DNA from 2 places in the Actinomadura sp. NPDC048021 genome. Region 1 is predicted to be linked to the other one. Evidence: riboswitches for the same ligand, from Rfam matches in the RefSeq annotation. Region 1 holds a riboswitch; the other holds the start of a gene.
The links. A riboswitch is a leader RNA that binds a small molecule or an ion and turns the genes downstream of it on or off. The one in region 1 is predicted to bind glycine.
Positions count from the first base shown of each region.

Region 1 (10,902 bases):
ATTATTAGAAAATGGTTCGCCAATGGCGGGGAACTGGACTCGGCGAGAGCATGCGAAAGGGCCGCGGAGCAGGGACCACTCCGCGGCCCTGAGGCGAGTACGGGCAGCTCAGCCTGGGTTTCCTACACCCAGGACACTCCCAGCGATGACATGGTCACGATGTCGACCCCCTCCTCCCCAGGCATCGCCGCGCGCCGATCATCCTGCCTGGCACGGGAGCCCGACCGGCGCGCTCCCTCCCCTTTACCGGTTCACCATAGAAGGTGCCGGCGAAAATGACGCCGTGCTCGGCCGATTCAGGTCAGGAATGACTTAGCGCGGCGAGGACTTCACGGGCGGCGGCGGTGGCGGTGTCGAGACAGGCGCGCTCCCGGGCGTCCGCAGGGCCCCTGCGCGGCGCCTGCTCGCTGTAGCTGACGGTGAAGACCGCGTTGCGGACCCGGGCCGTGACCTGCCCGACCACGGTCGGCTGGCCCTCGTCGGTCTTGAACCAGCGGTACGCCTCGTCCCCGAGGCCGCCCTTGCGCTCCAGGGTGACGGTCCGCACGAGCGGGGCGTCGTGCGCCTGGGCCCACTGCGCGTCGTAGTAGCCCTCGGCGTCCTGGACGGGGGTCGCGGTGTCGCCCGGCGCGTACAGGTGCGCCTCCACGCGCAGCCAGCGGAACGCCGAGCCGGTCGAGGAGTACGTGCACGTGGTGAGCGTCGAGTTCGCGCTCTGCCGCCGCGCCGCCTTCGGCACGGCCCGCTCGACCGTGGCCGCCGCGACCGTCCCGCACGGCGCCGGAAGCGCGCCGATCACCTTCCCCTGGGAGCCCGGCGACCCCGGGGGGCGGGCGGCCGGCGGCTGCGAGGGCCCGCCCGGCGTGCGCCGCGGGGCGGCCTCCTGCCCGCGCCCCCCGGACACGACCAGGACGGTCGCGACCACCGCGGCGGCGAGCGCCACGGCCGCCGCGAGCACCGCGATCAGCCTGCGCGGGCGCCGCCCCGGGGCCGGCGGCTCCGGACCCGCATACGGCCGGTGGAACGGCTCGACCGGACGCTGAAGGCCCACGCCGCACTCCTCACTCCCGTCCCGTCGACCGTTCCCGCCACCCGTCAACGTAACCAGGGCCGCGCCGCCTGGCCAGGCCCCCTCGCGGTGCCGTTCGTCAGACCCGGTGGTCACAATGAAGGGATGCTGATAGCGGACATCGCACGGACCTCGGAGGCGGTCGCGGGCACCTCGGGCCGCAAGGCCAAGGTGTCGGCGCTCGCGGAGTGCCTGCGCGCGGCCGATCCGGGCGAGGCCGCGACCGTGGTCGCCTACCTGTCCGGCGAGCTGCCGCAACGCCAGATCGGGGTGGGGTACGCCGCGCTGCGCGACCTCCCGCCGCCCGCCGCGGAGCCGTCCCTGACCGTGCCCGGGGTGGACGCGGCGTTCGACGAGATCGGCGCCGTGTCCGGGCCGGGCTCGGTCGCCCGGCGGCGCGAGCTGCTCGCGGCGCTGTTCGGCCGCGCCACCGCCCCCGAGCAGGACTTCCTCGTCAGGCTGCTGGCGGGCGAGCTGCGCCAGGGCGCGCTGGACGGGGTGATGGCCGAGGCGATCGCGTCGGCCGCCGGGGTGCCCTCCGCCGAGGTCCGGCGCGCGTTCATGCTGCGCGGCTCGCTCGGCCCGGTCGCGACGACCGCCCTCGCGGAGGGGGTCGACGGGCTGCGCGCGTTCACGCTGGAGGTGGGGCGGCCGGTCAAGCCGATGCTGGCCGCCGCCGCGCCGTCGGTCGACGAGGCGTTCGCCAAGCTCGGGGGCGAGGCCGCCGTCGAGTGGAAGCTCGACGGCATCCGCGCGCAGGTGCACGTGTCCGGCGACGGGGTCCGGGTGTTCACCCGGACGCTCGACGAGATCACCTCCCGGCTGCCCGAGGTGGTGGAGGCGGTGCGGGGCCTGCCCGTCCGCGAGGCCGTGTTCGACGGCGAGCTCATCGCCCTGCGGCCCGACGGCCGCCCCCATCCGTTCCAGGTCACCTCCGCCCGCACCGCGACCCGCACCGCGAAGAGCACCGAGCCGGTGCCGCTGGCCGTCTTCCTGTTCGACGTGCTGTACCTCGCGGAGGCCGGCGACGCCCCTCCGCAGGGCGCGCGCGGCGAGGACCTGCTCGACGCGCCCGGGGCCGAGCGGTACGCGGCGCTCGCGCGGGTCGTCCCCGAGGAGCTGCGGATGCCCCGCGTGGTCACCGGCGACCCCGCGCGCGCCAAGGAGGTCTTCGACGAGGCCGTCGCGCGCGGCCACGAGGGCGTCGTCGTCAAGGCCCTCGACACCCCGTACACGGCCGGGCGGCGCGGCGCGGGCTGGATCAAGGTCAAGCCCCGGCACACCCTCGACCTCGTCGTCCTCGCCGTCGAGTGGGGGCACGGCCGCCGGCAGGGGCTGCTGTCCAACCTGCACCTCGGCGCCCGCGACCCCGAGACCGGCGGCTTCGTCATGCTCGGCAAGACCTTCAAGGGGCTCACCGACGAGCTGCTCGCCTGGCAGACGCGGAAGCTGCGCGAGCTGGCCGTGCGCGAGGACTCCTGGACGGTGCACGTCCGGCCCGAACTGGTCGTCGAGATCGCGTTCGACGGCGTCCAGCACAGCCCCCGCTACCCCGGCGGCATCGCGCTGCGGTTCGCCCGCGTCCTGCGGTACCGGCCCGACAAGTCGGCCGCCGAGGCCGACACGATCGACACCGTCCGCGCCGTCGCCCCCGTCATGGACTGAGCGGCGTCACGGGCTGAGCCCGGAGGCCTCCGCGGGCGGATGCTCCCCCGCCGGCGGCTCGTCCCCGTGCGCGCGGCCGCGGGCCCGCCGGGCCGACGCGGCGCGGGTCCGGATCCGCGAACCGGTCCGCCCCCGCACGCGCGACGGGGTGCGGCGGCGCGCCTGGGCGGCGGCCTCCCGCCGGGCGCGGGCGGCGGCGTTGCGCTCGGCCCGCTCGACGGCCTCCCGCTGGGCGCGGGCGGCCGCCCGGCGCGCCGCGCGGCGCGCGGCCCGGCGCGCCCGGCCCCGCTCGGCCCGCCGCTCCGCCCGGCGCTCGGCGCGGGCTGCGGCGCGGGCCATCCTGCGGCGGCGGGCCCGCTCGGCGACGTCGACGGGGCGCTGGAGCAGTTCGGGCGGGATGAGGTCGTGCCGGCCCGCGATGAACTCCTGCACCCAGATCTTGGCGCGGATGAGCGGCCGCCGGAGCCGCGTCTCGCGCCGGACGGCCCGGTGGTACCGGCGCGAGCCGGGGTCGTAGCGCCAGCGCGACCAGGGCGAGCCGGGCCGCGCCACCCGGATCGCGCCGACGATCAGCAGCGCGGGCATGAACAGCCCGATGAGCCCCGTCCAGATCTTGCCCTTCAGCAGCGTGACCACGGCGAGGACGAGGTTGACGGCGAGCGAGGCGACGTAGACGCGGGTGATCAGCCCGGTGCCATGGTCGGGCGCGATGCCCTCGTAGCCGAGGGGACGGATGCCGAGCAGCAGCAGCCCGGTCACCGCCATCGCGACGAACACCGCGTCGACGGACGCGCGGCCCTTCTCCGTCCAGTAGACGTCGCTGAGGTGCAGGATCAGCGCGAACTCGTCCAGGACGAGGGCCGATCCCATCCCGAACACCACCGCCGCCGCGAGGTCGAGGCCGACGTAGGCGTCCGGGACGGCGAGGCTCGCCACCCCGCCCAACAGCATCAGCACCACGCCGAACACGACGTGGTGGATGTGCACGTCGCCGGCCTTCACGTTCCGGAACCACCAGCGCACGTCCGCGCGGATCAGCCGCACGTTCACCCGCGTCAGCACGAAAGTGACCATGAACGCCACGAAGAAACCGAACAGCGGCAGCCGGCCGGTCGCCACGATGCGTTCGTCGAACATCTCGATCATCTGCCCCCCGCCTCCTCAATGATGCACCGTGACATGCGCCGATATCGTGTGACCCTGCCGACGATCAGGGGGAGAACCGCCATGAGCCGCATCGTGGACCGCTGCGATCCCGGGTACCGGGCATGGATCGCCGAGGCGATCCGGCTCGTGGACGCCGACGCCAACCGCAGCGCCGACACGCACCTGCACGTGTTCCCGCTGCCCCCGGAGTGGGGCATCGACCTCTACCTGAAGGACGAGTCCGTCCACCCCACGGGTTCGCTGAAGCACCGGCTCGCCCGGTCGCTGTTCCTGTACGGGCTGGCCAACGGGTGGATCCGCCAGGACACGACGATCATCGAGGCGTCCAGCGGGTCGACGGCGGTGTCGGAGGCGTACTTCGCGCGGCTGCTCGGCCTGCCGTTCGTCGCGGTCATGCCGGCCACCACCAGCCCGGAGAAGATCCAGCTCATCGAGTTCCACGGCGGCCGCTGCCACCTGGTGGCCGACCCGTCGGCGATCTACGAGGAGTCGCGGCGCCTCGCGGCCGAGTGCGGCGGCCACTTCATGGACCAGTTCACCTTCGCCGAGCGGGCGACGGACTGGCGCGGCAACAACAACATCGCCGAGTCGATCTTCGAGCAGATGCGGCTGGAGCGGTTCCCCGAGCCGTCCTGGATCGTGGTCGGCGCGGGCACCGGCGGGACGTCCGCGACGATCGGCCGGTACGCCCGCTACCGGATGTTCCAGACGCGGCTCGCGGTGGTCGACCCGGAGGGGTCGGCGTTCCACGGCTCGTTCGCCGACGGGGACCCCGAGCGCACCGCGGCGGGCTCGCGGATCGAGGGCATCGGCCGCCCCCGCGTCGAGCCGTCGTTCCTGCCCACGGTGATCGACCGGATGATCCGGGTGCCGGACGCGGCGTCGATCGCGGCGATGCGCTGGACGAGCGATGTCAGCGGCCGGAGCGTGGGCGGCTCGACCGGCACGAACATGTGGGGCGCGGCCGAGCTGATCGCGCAGATGCGGGCCCGCGGGGAGCGCGGCAGCGTCGTCACGCTCATCTGCGACGGCGCCGAGCGCTACGCGGGCACCTACGGGTCGGACGCGTGGCTGGCGGAGCAGGGCCTCGACGTCGCCCCCTACCGGGCCGCGCTGGACGCCTTCCTGAAGACCGGCACGATGCCGGACGTCACCCCGTGACGCGGATCGGGTTGAACAGGTCGGCGTAGATCAGCAGGCCGCCCATGACGATCAGGATGACGGCCATCACGTACGTCACCGGCAGCGCCTTGGCCACGTCCACGTAGCCGGGGTCGGGCCTGCGGAAGATCCGGGCGAAGGCCTTCTTGACCGCCTCCAGGAGCGCGCCCGCGATGTGCCCGCCGTCCAGCGGCAGCAGCGGGATGAGGTTGAACAGCCCGACCGCGAGGTTCAGCGAGCCGAGCAGCATCACGAAGAAGGAGACCTTCTGCGTCCCGGTGAAGTCGTCGGACGCGGCGACCTCGCCGCCGATCCGGCTGACGCCGACGACGCCGATCGGCCCGTTCGGGTCGCGCTTCTCGCCGCCGAAGGCCGCGTTCCACACGCCGACCATCTTCTGCGGCATCCGCACCAGGGCGCCGACGGTGCGCGCGGTCAGGTCGCCCATCGTGCTCGCGACCGCGCCCGGCCCCTGCCGCTCGATCCCGCTGGACGGCGTGATGCCGAGGAACCCGACGTTGACGACCTTGTCCTCGTCCTTGAGGTCGTACATCTGGTTGCGGGTGATCGGGACGTTCAGCCGCACGTCCCTGCCGTCCCGCCGGACGGTCATCGGGACGGTCTTGCCGCCGTCCTTGCGGATCAGCCGCTGGAGCTGCGGATAGTCGTCGATCTTCTTGCCGTCGAACGCGACGATCCGGTCGCCGGCCTGGAGCCCGACCTGCCGCGCGGGCGTCGGCGTCGCGCCCGCCGGGCACGCGGCGACCTTGGCGCTGGCCGGCACCATGCACTCGGCGACCTCCTTGATCACCGGCTGCGGCTGGTTGACGCCGATGCCCATCAGCAGGATCGCGAAGAACATCACCGACAGGAGCAGGTTCATCGCGGGCCCGCCGAACATGATGAGCAGCTTCTGCCACCACTTCTTGGCGTAGAACACGCGGTCCCCGTCGCCGGGCCCGACCTCCTCCAGCGAGGCCCCGCGCGCGGACTCGATCAGCCCCTGCCACGGCCCGGTGCTGATCCGCCGCACCTGCCCGGGCGCGTCGCCCTTGCGCGGCGGCAGCATGCCGATCATGCGGATGTAGCCGCCGAGCGGGATCCACTTGACCCCGTACTCCGTCTCGCCCTTGTGCCTCGACCACATGGTGGGCCCGAACCCGACCATGAACTGCGTGGTCCGCACCCCGAACAGCTTGGCGAAGGAGAAGTGCCCGAGCTCGTGCAGCGCGATGGAGACCAGCAGGCCGAAGAAGAGGATCAACGCTCCAGCCAGGTAGTAGACCATGCGGCGTGCCCTCCGGGTCCGTCCACCCCGCGCACCCGGGGGTGATCTCCGACAACCAGTTCAGAGTACGTTACGGCCCGCGATCCGGTTGAGGCGAACGAAGAAGCGGTCCGTGCCGGAGGCCACTTTGATGCACGGTGCTAACCCGGCCGCGCATCATTGGCACGAGAGCGCGTATCCGCGAGCAGGGCCGACCGCCCATCATGGGCGGCCCACCCCGGCCACGGAGGTTCCCCCTTGAAGCGCGGTCATGTAGCGGTCCTGGCCCTGACGCTGGCCCTGGCCGGCTGCGGCGGCAGCGACGACGGCGGCACGACGGCGGGCGCGTCGTCCCCAGCCCCGACCGCCAGGACGCAGGCCCCCTCCGCCCCCGGCACGGGCGTCGAGACCACGCCCCTCCCCCCGGCCCAGTCGAAGGCGGTCAAGGCCTTCAACGACTGCATGCACGCCCAGGGCGTCCAGATGCCCACCCCCAACCCCACGAGATCCCCCGCCCCCGACGAGCTGAAGAAGATCAGGGCCGCCCTGCAGACCTGCGTGAAGTCCATGTCGCCCCCCGCCACCCCACCCCCACGCTGACGACCACTCCCACAGCGCTCCCGTCACTCCCGAGCACCGGCGCGACCATCGTCCTGAGCCGGAGCCGGGGAAACCGCCACCTGTGCCAAGAAGCGCAACGGTCGAGACGACCCGCACAGAGGGACACCGAAACGGAAGCACCAGCAGCAACCGTCCAACGAGACGACCTCAGCCGCCACCCCAGCCGACGACGACCTCACACTCGCGATCGCGTCCGAAGGCAGGTTCGAGCTTGCGAGAACCTGATCGCGCAGCGAGCCGCAAGGCGAGCCGGAGCGATGCCAGCGATCGCACGTGTTTTTTGAGGTCGGGGCCCCCAGGGCCCCGACCTCAAAAAACACAATGAACACTGCTAGCCTTCTTCGACAGCTGATGATCCCGTGCGGGAGAGTCCCTCGCAGCCGGTGGGGGACGCCGAAGGAGCAAATCCTCCCCGGAACCTCTCAGGCCCACGGACCGCACGGGCCAGGCGACCTCTGGAAAGCGGGGACTCCGGTCCCCCGCCGAAGGTGAAAGCCCGCCGTGCGCGGCGGGTGAAGCTCTCAGGCGCCGATGACAGAGGGGGAGGCACCGATACGCCCGGTGCGCGAGTGGGACGATGGACCACGCGCGCCCGTGACGAAGGAGCCGAGCCCATGTCCGCCGATCCGACCGCGAAGAAGACGCCGCTGCACGACGTCCATGAGGACCTCGGCGCGAACCTCGTCGACTTCGCCGGCCATCTCATGCCGCTGCGCTACGCGAGCGAGACCGCCGAGCACCAGGCCGTCCGCACGGGGGCGGGGCTGTTCGACCTGTCGCACATGGGGGAGATCTTCCTGTCGGGTCCGGGCGCGGGGGCCGCGCTGGACTTCGCGCTGGTCGGCAACCTGTCGCCGATGCCGGTGGGCAAGGCCCGCTACACGATGATCTGCGGGCACGACGGCGGCGTCCTGGACGACCTGATCGTCTACCGGCTCGCGGACGAGACGTGGATGGTGGTGGCGAACGCGGCGAACGCCGCCGTCGTCCGGGAGGCGCTGGTCGAGCGGGCCGCGGGGTTCGAGGCGGCGGTGGACGACCGGTCCGACTCGTACGCGCTGATCGCCCTGCAGGGGCCGCGTTCCCAGGAAATTCTCGAGGGGTTCACGGACGCGCCGCTGGGGGACCTGAAGTACTACGCGATCCTTGCGGGGCGGGTCGCGGGCGTGGACGCGCTGGTCGCCCGCACCGGGTACACGGGCGAGGACGGGTTCGAGCTGTTCGTGGACGCGTCCGACGGTGTCGGGCTGTGGAGGGCGCTCGCCGCGGTGGAGGGGGTCGTCCCGGCGGGGCTTTCGGCCCGCGACACGCTGCGCCTGGAGGCGGGGATGCCGCTGTACGGGAACGAGCTGACGGCCGAGACGACGCCGTTCGAGGCGGGCCTCGGCCGGGTGGTGAAGCTGGACAAGCCAGGCGATTTCGTGGGCAAGGCCGCCCTGGCGGCGCAGGCGCAGACCCCGCCGGGCCGTAGGCTCGTGGGACTGGTCGCGCGGGGGCGTCGCGCGCCTCGCAAGGGGTACCAGGTCGTCACGTCCGGCGGCGCGCCGTGCGGCATCGTGACGAGCGGCGCCCCGTCGCCCACACTGGGCACGCCGATCGCCATGGCGTACCTCGACAGCGGCGTCGAGGAGGCGGGCCTCGCCGTGGACGTCCGCGGCCGGCACGAGCCGGTGGACGTGGTGGCCCTGCCGTTCTACAAGCGTTCCTGAACAAGTTGTCCGGCGGTGTGGGGCGCGCCCCCACAGTGGAAAGAGAGAAGTGATCGTGAGCGTTCCGGAGGAGCTCCGCTACAGCGAGGAGCACGAGTGGGTGTCGGGCCTCGGTGGCGAGGACGGCATCGTCACGGTCGGCATCACCGCGCACGCCGCCGACGCCCTCGGTGAGATCGTCTACATCGAGCTGCAGCCGTCGGAGGGCGACACCGTCGAGGCGGGCGAGCCGTGCGGCGAGGTGGAGTCGACCAAGTCGGTGAGCGACGTCTACTCCCCCGTCAGCGGCGAGATCACCGCGATCAACAGCGCGGTGGTGGACGAGCCGAAGGTCATCAACGACGACCCGTACGGCGAGGGCTGGATCTTCAAGGTGCGGATCTCGGAGGAGCCGGGCGACCTGCTCGACTCCGCCGCCTACGACAAGCTGATCGAGGAATCATGAGTCTGAACGACTCCCTCGCGACGGCCGATCCGGAGGTCGCCGAGGCCGTCGCCGCGGAGCTGCGCCGCCAGCAGGGCACCCTGGAGATGATCGCGTCGGAGAACTTCGCGCCGGTCTCGGTGCTGGAGGCTCAGGGGTCGGTCCTGACGAACAAGTACGCCGAGGGGTACCCGGGCCGCCGGTACTACGGCGGCTGCGAGTTCGTCGACGTCACCGAGCAGCTCGCGATCGACCGGGCCAAGGCGCTGTTCGGCGCCGAGCACGCGAACGTCCAGCCGCACAGCGGGGCGCAGGCGAACACGGCGGTGTACTTCGCGCTGCTCCAGCACGGCGACACGATCCTCGGCCTCGACCTCGCGCACGGCGGGCATCTCACGCACGGGATGCGGCTGAACTACTCCGGCAAGGTGCTGAACGTGGTGCCGTACCACGTCCGCGCCGAGGACGGCCTGGTCGACATGGACGAGGTGGCCTCGCTCGCGGCCGAGCACCGGCCGAAGATGATCGTGGCGGGCTGGTCGGCGTACCCGCGGCGGCTCGACTTCGCCGCGTTCCGGCGGATCGCCGACTCGGTCGGGGCGCTGCTCATGGTCGACATGGCGCACTTCGCGGGCCTGGTGGCGGCGGGGCTGCACCCCTCGCCCGTCCCGCACGCCGACATCGTGACGACGACGACGCACAAGACGCTCGGCGGTCCCCGCGGCGGGCTGATCCTCGCCCGCGAGGAGTACGGCAAGAAGATCAACTCCGCGGTGTTCCCCGGCATGCAGGGCGGCCCGCTGGAGCACGTGATCGCCGCCAAGGCCGTCGCCCTGAAGATCGCCGCGTCGGAGGAGTTCCGGGCCCGGCAGGCGGCGACGGTGGAGGGCGCGAAGCTGCTCGCCGAGCGCCTGCTCGCCGAGGACTGCGCCAAGGCCGGCGTCAAGGTGCTGACCGGCGGGACGGACGTCCACCTCGTGCTGGTCGACCTGGTGGACTCCGAGCTCACCGGGCGCGACGCCGAGGACCGCCTGCACGACATCGGCATCACGGTCAACCGCAACGCGGTGCCGAACGACCCGCGCCCGCCGATGGTGACGTCCGGTCTGCGGATCGGCACCCCGGCCCTCGCGACCCGCGGTTTCACCGCCGAGGACTTCGCCGAGGTCGCGGACGTGATCGCGCTGGCGCTGCAGCCGTCCTTCGACCGGGACGCGCTCGCCGCGCGGGTGAAGGCGCTGGCGGACGAGCACCCCCTGTACCCGAACCTGTGACGTTCCGGCGCCCTCTCCCCCTGCGGGACCCCCGTCAAGGGGGAGGGGGCGCGGCTACAACGAGGTAGCTATGGCCATCAGCGTTTTCGACCTGTTCAAGATCGGCATCGGTCCGTCGTCCTCCCACACGGGGGGCCCGATGGCCGCGGCGCACCGGTTCGCCCGGGGGCTCCAGCGCGACGGGCTGCTGGAGAAGACGGCGTCCGTCGCCGTCACCCTCTACGGGTCGCTCGGCCTCACCGGCAAGGGCCACGGCTCCGACAAGGCCGTCATCCTCGGTCTTGAGGGCGACAAGCCCGAGCTCGTCGACGTCGACCGGGTGGACGAGCGGCTCGCCGCGATCCGCGAGCGCGGGGCGCTGCGGCTGTTCGGCGACCACGAGATCCCGTTCGTGGTCAACGAGCACCTGGTCTTCGAGCGCAAGGAGTCGCTGCCCGGCCACCCCAACGGGATGCGCTTCACGGCTCTGGACGCCTCCGGCGGGGAGCTGCGCGCGAAGGTGTACTACTCCGTCGGCGGCGGGTTCATCCTGGACGAGAACGCCA
Region 1 covers NZ_JBEZJQ010000017.1:60,024-70,925, reverse strand. Annotated here, with positions in the region: gene AB0C87_RS26650 (hypothetical protein) at 302-1,051, opposite strand; gene AB0C87_RS26645 (ATP-dependent DNA ligase) at 1,175-2,734, shown strand; gene AB0C87_RS26640 (hypothetical protein) at 2,741-3,880, opposite strand; gene AB0C87_RS26635 (PLP-dependent cysteine synthase family protein) at 3,962-5,062, shown strand; gene AB0C87_RS26630 (M50 family metallopeptidase) at 5,052-6,350, opposite strand; gene AB0C87_RS26625 (hypothetical protein) at 6,588-6,929, shown strand; glycine riboswitch at 7,303-7,398, shown strand; gene gcvT (glycine cleavage system aminomethyltransferase GcvT) at 7,565-8,659, shown strand; gene gcvH (glycine cleavage system protein GcvH) at 8,715-9,104, shown strand; gene glyA (serine hydroxymethyltransferase) at 9,101-10,357, shown strand; gene AB0C87_RS26605 (L-serine ammonia-lyase) at 10,428-10,902, shown strand, end outside.

Region 2 (10,902 bases), on a different contig from region 1:
TGTCGAGCAGGACGAGGTGGAAGGCGCGCGGCCCGTCGTCCGGCGTCACGCCCGTCCACGTCGAGACGTACGGGGTCATCCGGTCGCCGGTCGACGAGCGCGGCAGGAGCTGGAGGAACACCTCCATGTCATCCCATGTCGGGACGACCTTGTCGATACCGGCGACACTGATCAGCGTCTCCGGGAGCGTCAGGCACATCCGCGCGTTGCCCTCCGACTCCAGCAGGACCAGGGTGCCGGTCTCGGCCACCAGGAAGTTCGCGCCGGTGACCGCGACGCGGGCGCGCAGGAAGCGGTCGCGCAGGTGGGCGCGGGCGGCGGCGGTCAGCGCCTCGGGGTCGTCGGCCGGGCCCGGCCCGGCGGCCGGGACCGCGCGCCGGAACACCTCCGCGATCTCCGCGCGGTCGCGGTGCGCGGCCGGGGACAGCAGGTGGGACGGCGCGTCCTCGCCGAGCTGCACCGCCATCTCGGCGACGCCGGTCTCGCGGACGGTCACGCCCGCGCGGGCGAGCGCGTCGTTCAGGCCGATCTCCCGCGTCGTCGCGGACGCGGCCTTGACGACCTCCCTGGCGCCCGTCGCGCGGACCAGGCCGGTGACGACGCGGCGCGCCTCCGCCGCGTCCGCCGCCCAGTGCACGGTGCCGCCCGACTCGGTGACGGCCCGCTCCAGCTCCTCCAGATGGGCGTCCAGGTCGAGCAGCGCGCCATCCTTGATCGCTCGTCCGGCCTCGCGCAGGTCCTCCCAGTCGGCGGCCTCGGCCGCCGCGGCGGCCTCCCGCTCCCGCAGCGCGGCCGTCGCGCCGCGCAGGTTGCGGCGCAGCCGCGTGTCGGCCAGTTCCGGCCGTGCGGCGGCGGCGAACTTCGGCCTCGGCGCCGGGACGGGTCCGCTCCTGCCGGAGGACGGCGGCGTCCCCGGAGAGGAGGCCGTCACACCGGCCCCGTCTCCGCGAGGATCTCCGCCAGGTGCATCGTCCGGACGCCGCCGCGCAGCCGCGACAGCGCGCCGCCGATGTGGGCCAGGCACGAGTCGTCGACCGCGCAGACCACGTCCGCCCCGGTGGCGCGGACATGCCGGACCTTGTCGGCCACCATCGCGACCGACACGTCCGCGTTCTTCATCGCGAACGCGCCGCCGAACCCGCAGCACTCCCCCGCGGACGGCAGCTCCACGAGATCCAGGCCCCGCACCGCACGCAGCAGCCGCACCGGCCGGTCGCCGACGCCGAGAGTGCGCAGGGACCGGCAGGACGGGTGATAGGTGACCCGGTGCGGGAAGTACGCGCCCACGTCGGTGATCCCGAGGACGTCGACGAGGAACTCCGTCAGCTCGTAGACGGCGAGGCCCTCGGCGGCGCGGGCCAGGCCGGGGTCGCGGGCCGTACGGGCGATCTTCGGGTAGTCGGCGCGGACGGTCGCGGCGCACGACGCCGACGGCGCCACCACGACCTCGCAGCCCTCGAACGCGGCCGCGTGGGAGCGGGCGAGCCCGGCGGCCTCGCGGTGGTAGCCGGCCGTCCAGTGGAACTGGCCGCAGCACGTCTGCCCCGGCGGGAACGCCACCTCGTGCCCGAGCCGCTCCAGCAGCACGGTCACGGCCTTCGCGGTGCCGGGGAACAGCACGTCCTCGAAGCACGCGACGGACAGCGCGACCCGCACCGGCCTCACTCCCCCCGCCCCCGCAGAGCCCGTTCCCCCGCCGAACATCGTAGGGGTTTCAGCCTCCGGCGGCGTGTCGTTCTTCGTCCGTTATCGCGCGGGAGGCACGCTACTGCGTGGCGCCCCGGGAGTGGGAGGGATCACACCCGACCGGTACTCCGGAACCAATGGACAACCGTCCCAACGGGCTATGGCCGGTGGGGGCGAACCACTCCACACTTGGGTGCGTCAGAACAGGAAAGCACCACGACCGACCAGTAGTTGAGACCGGAGGCACGCCATGTGCCCGCACCAGCCGCCTTGTCCCTCCCACAACGCACCCGACCGCGACGCCGCCCGCACGCTGGCCTCGCACCCCGAACAGGGGTGGAGCCTGCTGTGCAACGGGGTCGTGCTGTTCGAGGACACCGGTGAGCTGCTGCCCGACGGGGGAGTCATCGCGCCGCACCGGCCGACGGACGCGCAGGCCACGTCCGCCGCTTGAGCGGTCTCCACGGGGGACTAGTTCAAACGGGTGATCATCCTCGGGGGCACGCCCGCCCACGACCGGTCTCTGGGCCCGCACCGGGCCCGGAGCGACTCTACCGCCGGCCCGTCCGCACCGGACGGGCCGCCCACCGCTTCAGCCACGGCTCCACGGCACGACCGACGGCCGCGGGGTCCTTGCCGAGGTCGTGCCGCTCGCCCGGCAGGACCGCGACCTGCGCCGCGTCCGCCGGGTCGGGCACGCCGAACGGGTCGCGGTCGCCGTTGACGACGACGACCTCGACCCCCGCCGACCGCAACTCCTCCACCCGGGTCTTCTCCGGCCTGCCCGGCGGGTGCAGGGGGAACGCCAGCGCCACCACGCCGGCCGCCCCGGCGGCCTCCGCCGTCCGGCACGCGACCCTCGCCCCGTTGCTGCGGCCGCCCTGCACCAGCGTGACGTCCCCGAACCGCTTCCGCAGCGCCGCGACGATCTCCAGCCACGCCTCGTCCTGCTTGGCCGCCGGCCCCGGCGCCCGCCGCCCGGCGAGCCGGAACGGCTGGACCACCCGCGCGACGGCGCCGCCGAGCCCCAGCGCCTCCGCCCGCACCGCCAGCAGGTCGGCCGCCTCCACTCCCCCGTTCGACCCGTGCGTCAGCACCAGCAGGAACGCCGGGTCCTCCACCTCGTCGAGCACCACCTCGGCGGGCCCGTGCGCCGTCGCGACCTTCATGTGACTCACCGTAGCGGCAGCCGCGAACAGCCGGTGCGGCAGACTGGACCCATGGAGACGATGACCGACAGCGAATGGCGCGCGTTCGTCATGGAGGGCACCCGCACCGGCAAGGCCGCCGTCACCCGCAAGGACGGCACGCCGCACGTGACGCCGATCTGGTTCGTCCTCGACGGCGACGACCTGCTGTTCAACACGGGGCACCAGAGCGTGAAGGGCCGCGTCCTCGCCCGCGATCCGCGCCTGTCCGTCTGCGTCGACGACCAGGCGCCGCCGTACTCGTACGTGCTGATCCAGGCCGAGGCGTCCCTCGTCGAGGACCTCGACGAGATGCTCCGCTGGGCGACCGTCATCGGCGGCCGCTACATGGGCGCCGACCGGGCCGAGGAGTTCGGGCGGCGCAACGCCGTCCCCACCGAGTACCTCGTCCGCGCCCGCATCACCAAGGTGATCGCCCAGCGCGCCATCGCCGGCTAGCCGTCGGTCCAGTCCGGGGCGGCCGTGCCGGTCGCCAGGCGGAACCGCTCGGCGAAGCTCTCGTGCAGCAGCGGCCCCCACGCGTAGCCGCCCGGCACCCGCACCGCCCTGCCGAGGGTCTCGCGGGCGTCGCCGGCCCGTCGTTCGGCGTACCGGACGGCGAGCAGCGCGTACATGTGGTCGAGGGCGCCGAACGCCTCGCCGGCGAGGGCGGGGAGCGTGCCGTCCGACACGGCGCGCTCGACGACCGGCTCCCACCACAGGTCGCCGTCGTCGTCGGCGTCGCCGAAGTCGCGGCGCAGCCGCGCCCGCACCTGCCCCGCGGTGCCGGGCTCGGCGAGGCCCCGCCGCCACACCTCGCCCGCCTCGGCGCCCCGCCCCCGCAGCGGCAGGGTCCGCGCCAGCAGCTCGGTGGCCAGCGGCCCGACCTCCGGGTCGGCCGGCTCGTCCCCCAGCGCCGCGCCGAACGCGCCGATCGCCTGGTCGAGGTAGGAGATGCCGAGCGCCACGGCGAGCCGCCCGTACGCGTAGGGGTCGGCGCCCCGGTCGATCAGCTTGAGCCCGGCGGTCAGGACCCGCTGGGCCCGCGCGGGCTCGTCGCGCTCCAGCAGCCGCTGGGCCAGGTCGTGCGCGGCGGGCGGCCCGTACTCGGCGTCCCCGGTCGCGATCACCGCCTCCCAGTGGTCGCGGGCCGCGTCGAAGTCGCCGGCGTCGTCGGCGATCCGGGCGAGGGCCAGATGGGCGGGCGGCAGGTAGGCGGGGTTGCCGAAGTCGACCACGACCCGCCAGGCGGGCGCCGCCCGCTCGTGCTCGCCCGCCCGCTCGTGGGTGAGCGCCAGGTGGTAGGCGGCGCGCGGCCCGTACTCGGGATCGGCGGTGGCGATCGCCGTCCGGTCGGCCTCCCGGGCGCGCTCGACGTGCCCGGCGTCGTCCAGGACGACCGCCAGCCCCAGCGCCGCCCGCGCCCGGAAGGGGGTGTCGCCCAGCGCGAGCACCTTCTCGAACAGCAGCGCGGCCCTCTCGGCCTCACCGCTCTCGGCGAGGCCGCGGGCCTCCTCGCACAGTCGCGCAGGGTCCTCGGATACCGCGTCCGGAGACTCGATCATCGCTCTTCTGCCCTCTGGGGGTCGGGGTCCGCAAAGAGCGTAGCGATCCGCGCCGCCCCCGTCCCGCGACGACACCCCAAAACCCAAGCAAGATCACAAATCCATCGCCCGTGCCCACCCCGCACCCAGCCGAGCCACCAGCGACCCGAACCATCGCGATCGCGTCCGAAGGCAGGTTCAAGCGAAGCGAGAACCTGATCGCGCAGCGAGCCGCAAGGCGAGCCGAAGCGATGCCAGCGATCGCACGCAGTGCTCGACGATGGAGGGCCGTCAAGGCCCGAAGGAGGAGAGCACTGCAATAAACACAGCAGCGAGCCGCAAGGCGAGCCGAAGCGATGCGAGCGATCGCACGTGGCTTTCCAGGCTGAGGCGCCCCTAGGCGCCTCAGCCTGGAAACCACAATCCAATTCAGTCCTCGAACGCTTCGGGGGGCGGGCAGGAGCAGACGAGGTTGCGGTCGCCGTAGGCCTGGTCGATGCGGCGGACGGGCGGCCAGTACTTGTTCTCCCGCAGGGACGGGAGGGGGTAGGCGGCCTCCTCGCGCGTGTAGGCGTGCTTCCAGTCGTCGGAGACGAGGCAGGCGGCGGTGTGGGGGGCGTTCTTGAGGGGGTTGTCCTCGGCGTCGTAGCCGCCGTCGGCGACCCGCTGGATCTCCCGGCGGATCTCGATCATGGCGTCGCAGAACCGGTCGAGCTCGGCGAGGTCCTCGGACTCGGTGGGCTCGATCATCAGGGTGCCGGCGACGGGGAACGACAGGGTCGGGGCGTGGAAGCCGTAGTCGATGAGGCGCTTGGCGACGTCCTCGGCGGTGATCCCCGTCTCCTTGGTGATCTTGCGGAGGTCGGCGATGCACTCGTGCGCGACGAGGCCGTCGCGGCCGGTGTAGAGGATCGGGTAGTGCGGGGCGAGGCGGGCGGCGAGGTAGTTGGCGCCGATGATCGCACCCTCGGTGGCGGCGCGCAGCCCGTCCGGGCCCATCATCGCGATGTAGGCCCAGGAGATCGGCAGGATGCCGGCCGATCCCCACGGGGCGGCCGAGATGGGGCCGACGCCGGTGCCGGGGCCGGCCTCCTCGCGCATCGGGTGGTTGGGCAGGAACGGGGCCAGGTGCTCGCGGACGCCGATCGGGCCGACGCCGGGGCCGCCGCCGCCGTGCGGGATGCAGAACGTCTTGTGCAGGTTGAGGTGGGAGACGTCCGAGCCGAACTCGCCGGGGCGGGCGAGGCCGACGAGCGCGTTGAGGTTGGCGCCGTCGACGTAGACCTGGCCGCCGGCCTCGTGCACGGCCGCGCACACATCGGTGATCGTCTCCTCGAAGACGCCGTGCGTGGACGGGTAGGTCACCATGATCGCCGCGAGGCGGTCGCCGTGCTCGCCGAGCTTGGCGCGCAGGTCGTCGAGGTCGATGTTGCCGCCCTCGTCGCACGTGACGACGACGACCCGCATCCCGGCCATGACGGCGCTGGCGGCGTTGGTGCCGTGCGCCGAGGAAGGGATCAGGCAGACGTCGCGGTGCTCCTCGCCGCGGAACGCGTGGTAGCCGCGGATGGCGAGCAGGCCGGCCAGCTCGCCCTGGGAGCCGGCGTTCGGCTGGACGGAGACCTTCGCGTACCCGGTGATCTCGGCGAGGAAGCCCTCCAGCTCGCCGATCAGCTCGACGTAGCCGGCGGCCTGGTCGAGCGGCGCGAACGGGTGGATCGCGGCGAACTCCGGCCAGGTGATCGGCTCCATCTCGGCGGTGGCGTTGAGCTTCATCGTGCAGGAGCCGAGCGGGATCATGGAGCGGTCGAGCGCGATGTCCTTGTCCTGGAGCCTGCGCAGGTAGCGCAGCATCGCGGTCTCGGAGCGGTGCGCGTGGAAGACGGGGTGGGTCAGGTAGGGGCTCTCGCGGCGCAGGGCGTCCGGGAACGCCTCGGGGACCTCGCCCACCTCGGTCGCGCCGAACGCCTCGAGCACGGCCGTCACGTGCGCGGGCAGCGTCGTCTCGTCGCAGGCGACCGCGACCCGGTCGGGGCCGTCCGGGCGCAGGTTGATTCCGCGCTCGCGGGCGGCCGCGACGACCTCGGCGGCGCGGCCCGGCACGCGGGCCAGGACCGTGTCGAAGAACGAGTCGTGGACGACCTCGACGCCGCCGGCGCGCAGCCCCGCGGCGATCTCGGCGGCCCGGCGGTGCGTCCGCTGCGCGATCGCGGCCAGCCCCTCGGGGCCGTGGTACACGGCGTACATGCTCGCCATCACGGCGAGCAGGACCTGGGCGGTGCAGATGTTGCTGGTGGCCTTCTCGCGGCGGATGTGCTGCTCGCGGGTCTGGAGGGCCAGCCGGTAGGCGGTGGCGCCGTCCGCGTCGACGGACACGCCCACGAGCCGGCCGGGGAGCTGGCGCTGGATGCCCTCGCCGACCGCCATGTAGCCGGCGTGCGGTCCGCCGAACCCGTAGGGGACGCCGAACCGCTGCGCGGAGCCCACCGCGATGTCGGCGCCGGACTCGCCGGGCGGGCGCAGCAGGGTCAGCGCCAGCAGGTCGGCGGCCACGACGGCCTTGGCGCCGCGCTCGTGGGCCTGCGCGATGACGGGTTCCAGGTCGCGGACGGCGCCGGACGCGCCCGGGTACTGCAGCAGCACGCCGAAGAAGTCGCCGTCGGGCAGGTCGCGGGACAGGTCGGCGATGACGATCTCGATGCCGAGCGGGATCGCGCGGGTCCGGACGACCTCGATCGTCTGCGGGAGCGTGTCGATGTCGACGAGGAACGCCCCGGGCTCCTTGCGCCGGGAGACGCGGTGCGCGAGGGCCATGGCCTCGGCGGCGGCGGTGCCCTCGTCCAGCATGGAGGCGTTCGCGACGGGCAGCCCGGTCAGGTCGCCCACCATCGTCTGGAAGTTCAGCAGGGCTTCGAGCCGCCCCTGGGAGATCTCCGGCTGGTAGGGGGTGTAGGCGGTGTACCAGCCCGGGTTCTCCAGCACGTTCCGCATGATCACACCGGGCGTGGTCGTCCCGTGGTAGCCGAGCCCGATCATGGACGTCAGGACGGTGTTGCGGGACGCGAGCTCGCGGAGCCGGTCCAGCGCGGCGGTCTCGCTCAGCGCGGGCGGCAGGTCCAGCGGACGGGACGTGCGGATCGCGGCGGGGACCGCGTGGTCGATCAGCGCCTCGGCGCCGGAGTAGCCGATGGCGGCCAGCATCCTCGCCTGGTCGTCCGGCGAGGGGCCGACATGCCGGTCGGCGAACGCCGACCGGGGATGCTGCGGCGCGGCCACAGGGGCGAAGAACTGGGCGGTCATGGAGGGCCTCCTGGCTGCTGCGGTCGCTCAGGTGCGCCGCCGGCGCGGGCCGGCGGCCGTTCTCCCCCTCTGTCATGGCACCTGAGAGCTTCACCCGCGCGGCGGGGTTTCCCCTTCGGTGAGCCGCCCTTCCCCGCGCGCGGGGACCGACGCCTGCTTTCCAGAGGTGCCTCGCCCGTGCGGTCCTTTTGCCTGAGAGGTTCCGGGGAGGTTGCCCCTTCGGCGCCCCACGCTGGCGGCGTGGGGTCTCTCCCGCACAGGGTTGACGGCATGTCCTAGGTCGAACCCTACCCAAAGGCGCGTCCGCGACGTCGTTCCGGCCCGCCGGAAGGGGCCGCGCCCCGCGGCGCGGGCGGTCTACCGGCGAGTACCATGTGCTGACTCACCTGGGGCGCGACGGCCCCGGGCCGCACGGGGGCGGGGAGACGAGGCTGCGGGATGGACGCGCGTCCCGGCGGCGGCCCCGCGACTCGACGGCGCGCCGCCGGGTCTGGGACGCTGATCACGATGGCGGATGGTCAGGGCGGCGGTACGGCGTGACACAGGCCCACGACGGAGCGGTGCGCCCGGCGCAGGGCGCGGCCGGCGCGCCCGTCGACGAGCCCGCCCAGCCGTACCGGATCCGCCGGCCCTCCGACGCCATCCGGTTCGCGGCGTCCGTGGTGGGGCTGGCGGCGGTGATGCTGCTGGTGTCGATCGCGCAGCAGACCACCCACGGCCTGCAGACCGACATCGCGCAGGGCACCGCGCACGCGCCGCGGCTGCTGCTGACGCTGGCGACGCTGGTGTCCAGCTTCGGGGTGCTGGCCGTGCCGATCGCGTTCGCGATCGAGCGGCTGTTCCACAAGGACGGCGTCCGCGTGGCGATCGCGCTGCTGGCCGCGATGATCGCGTTCGGGATCACGGTGGGCCTGGACGACCTGGTGGTGCGGGCCGCGCCGGGCGGCGTGCTCGACTCGCTGATCTGGGGCGGCACGGAGACCGCGCCGGTGCACACCGACATCGCCCCGGTGATCGCCTTCGTGAGCGCGGTCGGGATGGCGGGCCGGGCCCGCTGGCAGGCCGCGACCTGGACCATGATCGGGCTGGCGGCGCTGACGGGACTGACGGCGTCCTACGCCTCCGTCGCCGCGCTGGCGGCCACCTACCTGCTCGGCCGTGCCATCGGCCACGGCACCCTCTACGCCGTCGGGACGCCGAATCCCCGCCCGTCCGGGACGGCCGTGGTGGCCGCGCTCGAACGGCTCGGGCTGCACCCGCGGCGGGCGGCGCGCCTGGACGGCACGCACGACGCCGACGAGACCCGCCGCTACGGCGTCGCCCTCGCCCCCTCCCCGCAGGGCGGGTACGGCGCCCGGCTCCCGGCGCGCCGGGAGCGGCACGGCGACTGGGACGTGGAGGTCCGCGTCCTGGACCGCGACCAGCAGACCGCCGGGCTGCTCTACCGCGTCTGGCGGCTGCTGCGGCTGCGCGGCGCCACGACGGGGCGGACGCTGCGGTCGCTGCGCCGGTCCCTGGAGCTGGAGTCGCTGACGGCGTACGCGGTGGACGCCGCGGGCGCCCGGACGCCGCGGCTCGTCGGCACGTGCGAGGTCGGCACCGAGGCGGCGCTGCTGGCCTACGAGCACGTCCCGGGGCGGCGGCTCGGAGACGTCCCCGACGCGGAGATCACCGACGAGCTGCTGGCGGACGTGTGGCGACAGTTCCGGGCACTGCAGGCGGGGCGGCTCGCGCACCGGCGGCTGGAGGGCGAGGCGGTCCTGGTGGGCGACGACGGGCTGGCCTACCTGACCGACCTGCGGTTCGGGGAGACGGCGGCCGGCGACCTGGCGCTGCGCCTGGACCTCGCGCAGCTGCTCACGACGCTGGCGCTGCGCGCGGGGCCGGAGCGGGCGGTGGGGACGGCAGCGCCGGTGCTGGGCGAGGAGGCCCTCGGCGGGGCGGTGCCGCTGCTGCAGCGGGTGGCGCTGTCGCGGGCGACCCGCACCGCGCTGCGGCACCACAAGGACCTGCTGACCCGCATCCGGGAGCAGATCGTCCGGCTGAAGCCGGAGACGGAGGCGCCCCCGGCCAAGCTGGAGCGCTTCCGGCCGCGGACCATCGTCAGCATCGTGGCGCTGTCGGTCGCGGCCTACATCGTGATCCCCCAGGTGACGAGCCTGGACATCGGCCGCCTGGCGGCCACGGCGAGCTGGCACTGGGTGGCCGCGGCCCTCGGGGCGGCGGCGCTCACCTACGTCGCCGCCGCGTTCATGCTGATGGGGTTCGTCCCCGAGCGGCTGCCGCTGGGGCGGACGGTCCTGGTGCAGCTGGCGGCGTCGTTCGTGAAGCTGGTCGCGCCGGCGGCCGTGGGCGGCGTCGCCGTCAACACGCGCTACCTGCAGCGCTCGGGCGTCCGGCCCGCCCTCGCCGTCGCGAGCGTGGGCGCGTCGCAGCTCGTGGGGATGGTCACCCACATCCTGCTGCTGGTGCTGTTCGGGTTCCTGACCGGTTCGACGGCGAAGGCGACGCAGGACCTGGCCCCGTCCCGGACGATCGTGCTCGCGGTGCTCGGGCTGGGGCTGCTCGCGGGGCTCGCGCTGACGGTGCCGCGGGTGCGGCGGGTGGTCGCCTCGCGGCTGAGGGCCATGTTCTCGGGCGTGGTGCCGCGCCTGGTGGACGTGCTGCAGTCGCCGAAGAAGCTGTCCACCGGGATGGGCGGCACCCTGCTGCTGACGCTGGCGTTCACGCTGTGCCTGGACGCCTCGATCCGGGCGTTCGGCGGGTCGCTGCCGTGGACGACGGTGGTGCTGGTGTTCCTCACCGCGAACGCGGTGGGGTCGGCGGCGCCGACGCCGGGCGGGCTCGGCGCCGTCGAGGGCGCGCTCACGCTGGCGTTGACGATCTCGGGGCTGACGGCGGAGACGGCCACGTCGGCGGTGCTGCTCTACCGGCTCCTGACGCTGTGGCTGCCAGTCCTGCCGGGGTGGGGGGCGTTCGCCTTCCTGCAGCGCAAGGAGGCGCTCTGAGGGGTCAGCCGGTGCGGCGGGCGCGCCGCCGGTCGGCCAGTTCGTCGTGGTGGTGCCCGGCGGGGTCCTCGTCGCCGGTGGAGGCGCGTTCAGCGGGCAGCTCCGCCAGGCTGCCCTCCACCTCCTGCCACACCCGTCCGAGCGCGATGCCGAACACGCCCTGGCCGCCCTGGAGGA
Region 2 covers NZ_JBEZJQ010000030.1:108,467-119,368, forward strand. Annotated here, with positions in the region: gene AB0C87_RS36150 (lactate utilization protein B) at 1-835, opposite strand, end outside; gene AB0C87_RS36155 ((Fe-S)-binding protein) at 928-1,656, opposite strand; gene AB0C87_RS36160 (DUF5999 family protein) at 1,937-2,140, shown strand; gene AB0C87_RS36165 (alpha/beta family hydrolase) at 2,238-2,855, opposite strand; gene AB0C87_RS36170 (PPOX class F420-dependent oxidoreductase) at 2,907-3,332, shown strand; gene AB0C87_RS36175 (tetratricopeptide repeat protein) at 3,329-4,438, opposite strand; gene gcvP (aminomethyl-transferring glycine dehydrogenase) at 4,847-7,717, opposite strand; glycine riboswitch at 7,888-7,982, opposite strand; gene AB0C87_RS36185 (lysylphosphatidylglycerol synthase transmembrane domain-containing protein) at 8,254-10,725, shown strand; gene AB0C87_RS36190 (MerR family transcriptional regulator) at 10,730-10,902, opposite strand, start outside.
Region 2: another riboswitch for glycine. It lies ahead of gcvP (aminomethyl-transferring glycine dehydrogenase); the one in region 1 lies ahead of gcvT (glycine cleavage system aminomethyltransferase GcvT).